Regions from separate parts of the Janthinobacterium sp. SUN100 genome, predicted to be linked through region 4. Evidence: predicted binding sites of a transcription regulator. Region 4 holds the regulator's gene; each other region holds the start of a gene.
The links. Region 4 encodes FNR, which switches genes on or off when oxygen is low (the NO sensors DNR and NnrR bind a similar motif). Its sites were predicted from a motif close to TTGATNNNNATCAA; they were not measured.

Region 1 (2,200 bases), on a different contig from region 4:
AGCTTGGCGGCCACATGCCAGGCGCGGGGACGGCGCACCAGCAGGCATTTTCTGGCCAGCTGGTAGCAGATGCCGAGCGCCAGCACGAAGCCGGCGGCGCTGCACAGCAGCATCCACGGCAGGGCGCTCCACAGCAGTTCGCCACCGAACGGCACCAGGCTATTGCCCCAATTGACGAGTTGTTGGTTCATGTACATTGCTTTGATATGGATAAACAGGCAAGTATACCCATTGTGCAACGACATGGAGCGCGCTTGGTGTCAGTGCGCCATCAGCACCGGCAAGGTCATCTGGCGCAGCACGGTTTCCGTCACGCCGCCCAGCAGGATTTCGCGGAAGCGCGCGTGGCCGTAGCCGCCCATCACCAGCAGGTCCGCATGCACTTCGGCGGCCATGGCCAGCAGCGCCGCGCCGATGTCGCCCGTGGCGACGGCCGGGCGCACTTCGACGGGCACGCCATGGCGGCTCAGGTAGGCGGCGATGTCGGCGCCCGGATGGCGCGCCGGCTGCGCGTGGCCGACGGGCGGATGCAGCAGGGCCAGCACCACCAGGCGCGCCGCGCGCAAGAGGGGCAAGGCGTGGCCGATGGCGCGCGTCGCTTCCATGCTGCCATCCCAGGCCACCACCACCGTGTTGTCCACCTGTGCGAACTGGCCGCTGCGCGGCACGATCAGCACGGGACGGGCCGCGTTCAGCATCACGTAGGGCACCAGGTCGCTCATGGCGCCGGGCAAGGCTTCGCCGGCGTCGTGCTGGCTCAGCACGGTCAGATCGCTGTAGCGGGCGCTGACGGCCATGCCGCCATCCTCGTCGTCTTCGATCAGGCGCCGCTCGAGCGAGACGGCGCCGGCCTGGCGCGCGAGCGTCTCGAACTGGTCCAGCGCCTGTTCTGCCTGCCCGTGCAAGGCTGAAATCTGCGCCGCCACGGCCGCGCCGCGCATGCCGCGGTTGTTTTCCAGGGTAAAGCGCGACATGCCCGTCATGGCGGCGCCGATCAGGTGCGCCTGGTGCGCGTGCGCCAGCCGCGCCGCGATGGCGATGCGCTGCGGCGCATGGCGCGACAGGTCGGCGTGGACGAGGATGGATTTGTAAGCCATGTTGTCATTCGGTAGTCAGGATGGCAACAAGGCTAGAACGGCAACACGGGCAAGTCCAGCATTGCCGTGCTGGCCGGGGCTTTTCTTATGCTGGGCTTGATGTAAGTCAAAAAAAGAGAGGCCAGGGCCATCTGCAAGTGCGCAGCCAGGAAAGTGCAAGCTGTTTGATGTGCATCAAAATGCCCGCCCCAGCGCCAGCCATAATGGCATTGAACTCCTGGCCCCTCCAGTGGTCTGCATCGGCGCCGGCGCCATCTGTCCGGCACTTGCTTGTGTGACGCAACAACGCTGGCCGTGGCGGGAGTTCACTCTTCAAGCGGGCGCGTGGTGTTCCGCTTTCTCTGCCCAGCGCAGCCGGATGGCGTCGATGGCGGGCAATTCCCCGACAAACAGGTCGACCAGCCGCGCATCGAAATGGCTGCCTTGTTGCGCCTGCAGATAGCCCACGGCGTCGGACACCGACCACGCGCGCTTGTACGGGCGCACCGAGGTCAGCGCGTCGAACACGTCGGCCACTGCGACGATGCGCCCCGCCAGCGGGATCGCTTCGCCTGCCAAGCCGTTCGGGTAACCGCTGCCATCCCATTTTTCATGGTGCGACACGGCGATGGCGCGCGCCAGCGCCAGCATGCCGCCTTCCGCATGTTCGCCGATGATGTCGCCGCCGATGCGCGCGTGCGTCTGCATGATGGTCCATTCGTCCGCGTCGAGCTTGCCCGGCTTTTGCAGGATGCGGTCGGGGATGCCGATCTTGCCCACGTCGTGCATGGGCGCCGCGTGCAGCAGGTCGTCCGCGGCGGCCTCGTCCATGCCGGCGGCCACGCCCAGCAGGCGGGCGTAATGGCTCATGCGGATCACGTGCAAGCCTGTTTCATTGTCCTTGTATTCGGCCGCCAGGCCCAGGCGCTGGACGATCTGCAGCCGCGTTTCCTTCAATTCATCGATGCGCACCAGCGACAGGTGCGTGCGCACGCGGGCGCGCACGATGGCGGGGCTGAGCGGCTTGGTGATGTAATCGACGGCACCCGCCTCAAAACCGCTCAGTTCGTCGCGCATGTCGTTCAGGGCCGTGACGAAAATGACGGGAATGGCGGCCGTCAGCG
Region 2 (2,200 bases), on a different contig from region 4:
CGCGCCGCCATCACGCCGGGAATGGCGCAGGCAAAGCTCGACAGCAGCGGGATGAAGGCGCGGCCGGACAAGCCCACGCCGCCCATCAGGCGGTCCAGCAGGAAGGCCGCGCGCGGCAGGTAGCCGCAGTCTTCCAGGCTCAGGATGAAGAAGAACAGGATCAGGATCTGCGGCAGGAACACCAGCACGCTGCCGACGCCGCCGATGATGCCTTCCACCAGCAAGCTTTTCAGGTGACCGTCTGGCATGTTCGCCGTCAGCACGGCGCCCAGGTGGCCCACGCCATCGGTGATCATTTCCATCGGCGTGGCGGCCCAGGCAAACACGGCCTGGAAGATCAGGAACATCAGCACGGCCAGGATGATGGGGCCGAACACGGGGTGCAGCACCACGTCGTCGATCTTTTCCGTCAGGTTGCCCTTGTCGCTCGTGTCATTGCTGACGGCGGACAGGATGCGGCGCACTTCGCGCTGGGTTTCTTCGACGGTGACGGCATCGATGGCCGCCAGCGGTTTCGCTTCCACGGCCGGCAGCGGCAGCATGGCGTCGATGGCGTTCAGCAAGGCTTTTTCGCCATCGTGCTGCACCGCCACGGTTTCCACCACGGGCATGCCCAGTTCCTGCGACAGTTTCACCGTGTCGATCAGCATGCCGCGCTTGCGCGCCACGTCCGTCATGTTCAGCGCCAGCAACATGGGCAGGCCCAGGCGCTTGACTTCCAGCACCAGGCGCAGATTCAGACGCAGGTTGGTGGCGTCGACAACGCAGATGATGGCGTCCGGACGCGGGTCGCCGCGGCGCAAGCCGCCCACCACGTCGCGCGTGATGGCTTCATCGGGCGTGGTGGCCGACAGGCTGTAGGCGCCCGGCAGGTCGAGCAGGCGCACGGGCTTGCCGGCTGGCGAGGTGAAATGGCCTTCCTTGCGCTCGATGGTCACGCCGGCGTAGTTCGCCACTTTCTGGCGCGCGCCCGTCAAACGGTTGAACAGGGCGGTCTTGCCGCAGTTCGGATTGCCCAGCAAGGCAATTTGTGGCTGATGCGGCGGCTTGTGCACGCCTGCATCCACGATAGTTTCGACAGCACCCATGGTCATTCCGGTTGAAGCAGCGGTTGAATCGTAATCAGCGCCGCTTCGAAGCGGCGCAGTGCGAACGTGGCATTGCCGACCTTGATGGCCAGCGGATCGCCGCCGGGAATGCCGCGCTTGAGCATGCGGATTCGTTCGCCGGGAACGAACCCCAGCTCCATCAAGCGGCGGGCCAGGTCGACGCCGTCCTCCGTCTGTCCTGCCGTGTGGGGCGTGATATGCAACACCGTGCCGCTCTGGCCGACTGCCAGCGCATCGAGCGTCATCATGGGTGGAACTAGAGTCATGAGCAAATTCCGTTCAAATTAAGAACACCTGATACCGGCGACGGCGCAAGGCGCCTTGCACCGGTTCCAGGTTTGTGAGGTAAAACGCAACTGTTGCGCATTACCGACAAGCGGCCATTCAATCTGTCCAGACGGTGACCGTCCGAGACAATACCAGCATTATAAACATGAATGCGAATAGTTTTTATTTAGCCCGGAGAGCCGCCCCCATCAAGGGCTGCGTCATTCGGAAACATGGCCTGTGAAGCTGCGGCGCCAGGCCGCCAACTGCCGCACACTTGATCAAAATCACTTGCATTGTCCCCCGCTTTGCGCGACAATGAAACGTAATGATAATGATTCTCATTAAAACACTAGCAACAATGCTTTCCAGCACTAGTGTCTGTTCATCCTCCAGCCAGAAGGTGTATCAATGATTGTATGTGTCTGCAACAACATATCTGATCGTGAAATCCGTCAAGCCGTCGATCTTGGCCTGTCCAGCATGGCCGAACTGCGCCGCGACCTGGGCGTGGCCACCTGCTGCGGCAAATGCCACACCTGCGCGCGGGAAGTGCTGAACGATCACCTGAACGCCACCGTGGCGCTGCAAGAAACCGTATTGATGCGAGCTGTACTGACAAACTAAAGAAAGCGATGAACGCCATGACGATGATGCCCCCGCCCGTAACGGTGCAGGCCGTGCAGCAATTTGCCGACTTCGACAAGAAGCGCAACAAATTCGCGCCGCTGATGGCCATCGTCGTCCTGCACATCGCCGGCTTTTACGCCATCCAGAGCGGCCTGCTGAGCCGCGTGGTCACGGCGGCCATGCCGACCATCACC
Region 3 (2,200 bases), on a different contig from region 4:
GCACGGCCGACAAGGCCAAGCCATGGGTCAAGGACCTGGAAGCGGCCTACCGCTCGCGCGCCTTCCTCGACGCGACGAACAAATACCTGGCCGGCTACGAAAAGACGGATTACCAGCTGGCACTGGAAAAGACGCTGAAAAAATAAGGCGAAAGCAAGGCGCTGCACACAAAAAGACGGCCAGGTTCACACCTGGCCGTCTTTTTTATTCTGCGCGCCACCCGGGCGCCATCACTGCTTAGAAGCGGTAACCGACGCCTACGCCGATCAGGATAGGATCGATCTTGACTTCGCTGACCTTGCCGCCAGCAGCGGTCAGTACATCGCTGCGGATCTGCACTTTCTTGATGTCGAAGTTCAAGGACCAGTTCTTGTCCAGTTTGTAGTCGACACCGGCTTGCAGCGCGAAGCCCCAGCTGTCGTGTTCCAGGCGCAGGCCGGGCAGTTTGACACCCGAGATATTCGTGTAGTTCACGCCGGCACCCACGTAAGGGCTGAACTGTTTTTCAGGCATGAAGTGGTATTGCAGCGACAGGGTCGGCGGCAGGTGCTTGAAGGTGCCGACCTGGCCGCCATCGAGCTTGACGTCATGCTTTTGCGGGTAGGTCAGGATCAGCTCGGCAGCGATATTCGGGGTGAAGAAGTACGAAATATCGATTTCAGGAATCGTCTTGCTGCTGACCGTCAAGCGGTCCGATGCACCGAGGCCACCAACAGGAGTCGATTTATCGGCCGGATCGATATGCACGGCGCGCGCACGGACCAGCCATGGGCTTTCCTGTGCCATGGCGTTGCCGGCGAATGCGCCGATGGCGGCCAGGACGATTGCTGCTGCAGTTGCGGACGTTTTCATTATGTTTTCCTCTGTCGTTAAGTAACGCTGCGAAGTCTAAGAGTGCAGTGCAACAAAAACTTTGATCCACATCAAATAGTGCTATATGGCATCACCAGAGGGATTTTTTCCTTTGCCCAGGTCAAAAATTGCCGCATTGCAGCGCATCAATGCACGTCGGCAAACAGGCTGGCGACCCAGTCGGCAAACACGCGCACGCGCGGCGACAATTGCCGGTGGTGGGGATACAGCACGGACACGGGCAGCGGGTCGGGCCGCCAGTCCCGCAGCACTTCCACCAGTTCGCCGGCCGCCAGCGCCCGCTCCAGGTGATAACGGGGCGCCTGGATCAAGCCCATGCCCGCGCGGCAGCAGGCGTGATACGCGTCGGCATTGTTGACGGACACGGTGCCCGGCAAGGCCACACTGCGGCGTTGGCCTTCCACCTTGAAATCGAAGGGCCAGACCTTGCCCGTCTGGGCGGAAAAGAAATTGACGGCGCGGTGGCCATCCAGCTGCGCCAGATGCTCCGGCGTGCCGTGCGCGGCCAGGTAGGCGGGGCTGGCGCACGTCACCTGTTCCAGCAGCGCCACGCGGCGCGCCACCATCGACGAGTCGCCCAGTTCGCCCACGCGCAGCACGCAATCGACGCCTTCGCGCACCAGGTCGACGAGGCGGTCGCCCATGCCGATTTCCAGTTCGATCAGCGGATAGCGGGTGCAGAAGCGGTCCAGCACGGGCATGACGAAGTGCATGGCCAGGGTCGCGTGCAAGTCGATGCGCAGCTTGCCGGCCGGCTGCTGCGCCGCCGAACTGAACACGGCTTCCGTTTCTTCCAGGTCCGCCAGCAGGCGCACGCAGCGCTGGTAATACGCGTCGCCATCGGGCGTGGGCATCACTTGCCGCGTGGTCCGCTGCAGCAGGCGCACGCGCAGCCGCGCTTCCAGCTGCTTGATCGCATGCGTGACGGTGGCCTTCGGATAGCCAAGGTCATGCGCCGCCTGCGTAAAACTGCGCAGTTCGACGATGCGCGCAAAGATGCGCATCGCATCAAATCGGTCCATGCCCCCTCCATTGTTATTCCTTGCTGCACAGTATAGCGATTCGACCGCCACTTTTCATCGGCAACCAATATTGCTGGCATCAGTTGCCTGCCACGCAAGCGCCACTTGCGCCGATGTCACTGGATTGCCGCCCGCCCGCGCGGCATACTATTTACAGTACACACATGAGAATGGTAATGATTATCATTTGCGATATAATGCAATACCTCGCTCGGGCGACTACAAAAAGGAATGGGAGACATGGATATATTGAGGGAACTGCGTGAATCGGGCTTGAAAGTGACCATCCCCCGCTTGCGGATTCT
Region 4 (2,200 bases):
CGCCCCGCTACCTCCGGCATGTCGGCCACGACGGCGCCATGCGCGTCGAGCACCAGCACGTCATCGAACAGCACCAGCATCGAGCGGCGCGAATAGTATTCGCGCAATTGGGCGGGCCGGGCGATCAATTCCGGCGGCTGCTGCCTGGCCGTCAGGGTGACGATCTGCAGCAGCATGCCCAGCTTGTCGTCGAGCTCGGCAGCGGTGCGGGTGATCAGGGACGATTGCTGGCTCAGCAGTACTCGGGTGAAGTCGTCGCGCATGTGCTGCACCTGGATCATGGTGACCAGCGCGATCATGGCGATCGAGGTCAGGCTGGTGGCCAGCGCGACTTTTGTTTTAATGCCGAGAGGCTTCATGATTTCCTTTTCAGTACCGGGCGGCACAGGCGGCAGATAATGCTGTCAGGAATTTTCCTATCAATACCCCAGCTTGGCAAGCGCCGCCGCGCAAATTGCCCGCCCTGTACGGGCTTTTGACGATGTTGCCATATAATTAAAGGCTGGACGTCGTTTATTCGCCGAATTTACGGTGAAATTGGCATACGGCAACCCTGTATGCGGCTGTATGCAGTAAACTTGTTGTTGCATTTTCTAAAAGGTACCGACATGACTGAAGCGCTACTCACTCCAACCTTGCCCACCGTGAACGTGGAGGCGTTGCGTGCGCGATGCTCGACCTGCAGCATGCATCAATTGTGCCTGCCGATGGGCCTCGATGTGGGCGACATGGACAGGCTGGACCAGATCATCGGCCGCCGCCGCAAGATCGTGCGCGGCGCCTCGCTGTTCCGTATCGGCGACTCGTTCCAGAACCTGTATGCGATCCGCCTGGGGCATTTCAAGACGTACCAGATCAATCCGGGCGGCGAAGAGCAGGTGACGGGCTTCCAGATGGCGGGCGAACTGCTGGGCATGGACGCCATCAGCGCCGACCGCCACCACTGTAATGCGGTGGCGCTGGAAGACAGCGAAGTGTGTGAAATCCCGTTTTCCAGCCTGGAACAATTGTTGGGCAATATGCCGACCCTGCTGCGCCATTTCCACCGCATGATGAGCCAGGAAATCACGCGCGAGCAAAGCGTCATGCTGTTGCTGGGCAATATGCAGGCGACGCAGCGCTTTGCCGCCTTCATCGTCAACCTGGCGTCGCGCTATGAAGCGCGCGGCTATTCGGGCAGCAATTTCCAGCTGCGCATGTCGCGCGAGGAAATCGGCAACTACCTGGGCCTGACCATCGAGAGCGTCAGCCGTCTGCTGTCGAAGTTCAAGAAGGAAGGCTGGCTGCGCGTCTCCAACCGGGAAATTGAAATCCTGCAGCCGGCCAAGCTGAAGGCGATTACGGCCGGCACGGACACCTGCAAGTAACAGCACCGTCAAAACCTGCTGCGCGTCGCGCTTTGCGGCCTGCGATGCTCGCTGGCTCGGCGCCCCCGTGCATAGCACAGCTGCGCTTCTCAACCACAAATCACTGCCGCTCGCTACGGTTTTCCCGGCGCTGTACGTTATAGCTCTTCATCCGCATGCAGCGCGATGCTGCGCTGCAGGGGCCAGGTCCAGATGCCGGACAGGCGCCACTCGCGTTTGTCGTTTTCCACCAGCACTTGCCAGCGGCTGCGCTCGAGCATCGGCAGCGCCACGGAAAAATTGCCGGCCGCATCGGGTTGCACCAGCACCTTGATATCCTTTTCCGGCAGGGTCGCATGCGCCAGGTGCAGCTGCAAAGGCGCCTGATAGGCCTTGCCGAAGCTGTGCACGGAACCGGTCAGGCGCGCTTGCGCCACGTCATACGACAGGCGCGTATCCATCGCCAGGTCGCTGGCGATCGTGTCGCGCTTCAAATCCTGGTTGATCGCCTTGCCCTGTTTGTAATAATCGCCCACCACCAGCGCATCGGGCTGCGTAAACGCGATATAGCCCATGAAGCTGCCGACGACCACGGACAGGCCGGGGCCGATCATCAGCAGCCATGGCCAGCGGTGCTTGTACCACGGTGCAACGGGTGCTTGCAGTTTCAGACTGTCGGACATGGTATTTCTCCTGTTTAATCAGCCAGTCCCCGCATGGGGACCGGCCTTCCTGCAACTTCGTGGCGGCGGCGAGGGCACCCGGTCCCCGTCCGCCTTTCCTTGTTACCGCGGCACGATGAATACCGCGCTTTCACGCACATGCAGCGATGGGTCGTCCAGCGATTGCAATTC

Region 1: the regulator FNR is predicted to act here: its motif matches at 1,262-1,275, upstream of O0881_RS21700 (universal stress protein).
Region 2: the regulator FNR is predicted to act here: its motif matches at 1,654-1,667, upstream of O0881_RS20425 (FeoA family protein).
Region 3: the regulator FNR is predicted to act here: its motif matches at 914-927, upstream of O0881_RS06920 (OmpW family outer membrane protein).

The regions. Positions count from the first base shown of each region.
Region 1 covers NZ_JAPUBU010000004.1:356,048-358,247, forward strand. Annotated here, with positions in the region: gene O0881_RS21695 (hypothetical protein) at 1-191, opposite strand, end outside; gene O0881_RS21700 (universal stress protein) at 261-1,097, opposite strand; gene O0881_RS21705 (HD domain-containing phosphohydrolase) at 1,410-2,200, opposite strand, start outside.
Region 2 covers NZ_JAPUBU010000004.1:79,807-82,006, reverse strand. Annotated here, with positions in the region: gene O0881_RS20430 (ferrous iron transporter B) at 1-1,088, opposite strand, end outside; gene O0881_RS20425 (FeoA family protein) at 1,091-1,375, opposite strand; gene O0881_RS20420 ((2Fe-2S)-binding protein) at 1,788-2,003, shown strand; gene O0881_RS20415 (energy transducer TonB) at 2,021-2,200, shown strand, end outside.
Region 3 covers NZ_JAPUBU010000001.1:1,592,949-1,595,148, forward strand. Annotated here, with positions in the region: gene O0881_RS06915 (MetQ/NlpA family ABC transporter substrate-binding protein) at 1-146, shown strand, start outside; gene O0881_RS06920 (OmpW family outer membrane protein) at 238-852, opposite strand; gene O0881_RS06925 (LysR family transcriptional regulator) at 999-1,895, opposite strand; gene fur (ferric iron uptake transcriptional regulator) at 2,136-2,200, shown strand, end outside.
Region 4 covers NZ_JAPUBU010000003.1:717,334-719,533, forward strand. Annotated here, with positions in the region: gene O0881_RS19730 (response regulator) at 1-359, opposite strand, end outside; gene fnr (fumarate/nitrate reduction transcriptional regulator Fnr) at 609-1,367, shown strand; gene O0881_RS19740 (FixH family protein) at 1,505-2,029, opposite strand; gene ccoG (cytochrome c oxidase accessory protein CcoG) at 2,132-2,200, opposite strand, start outside.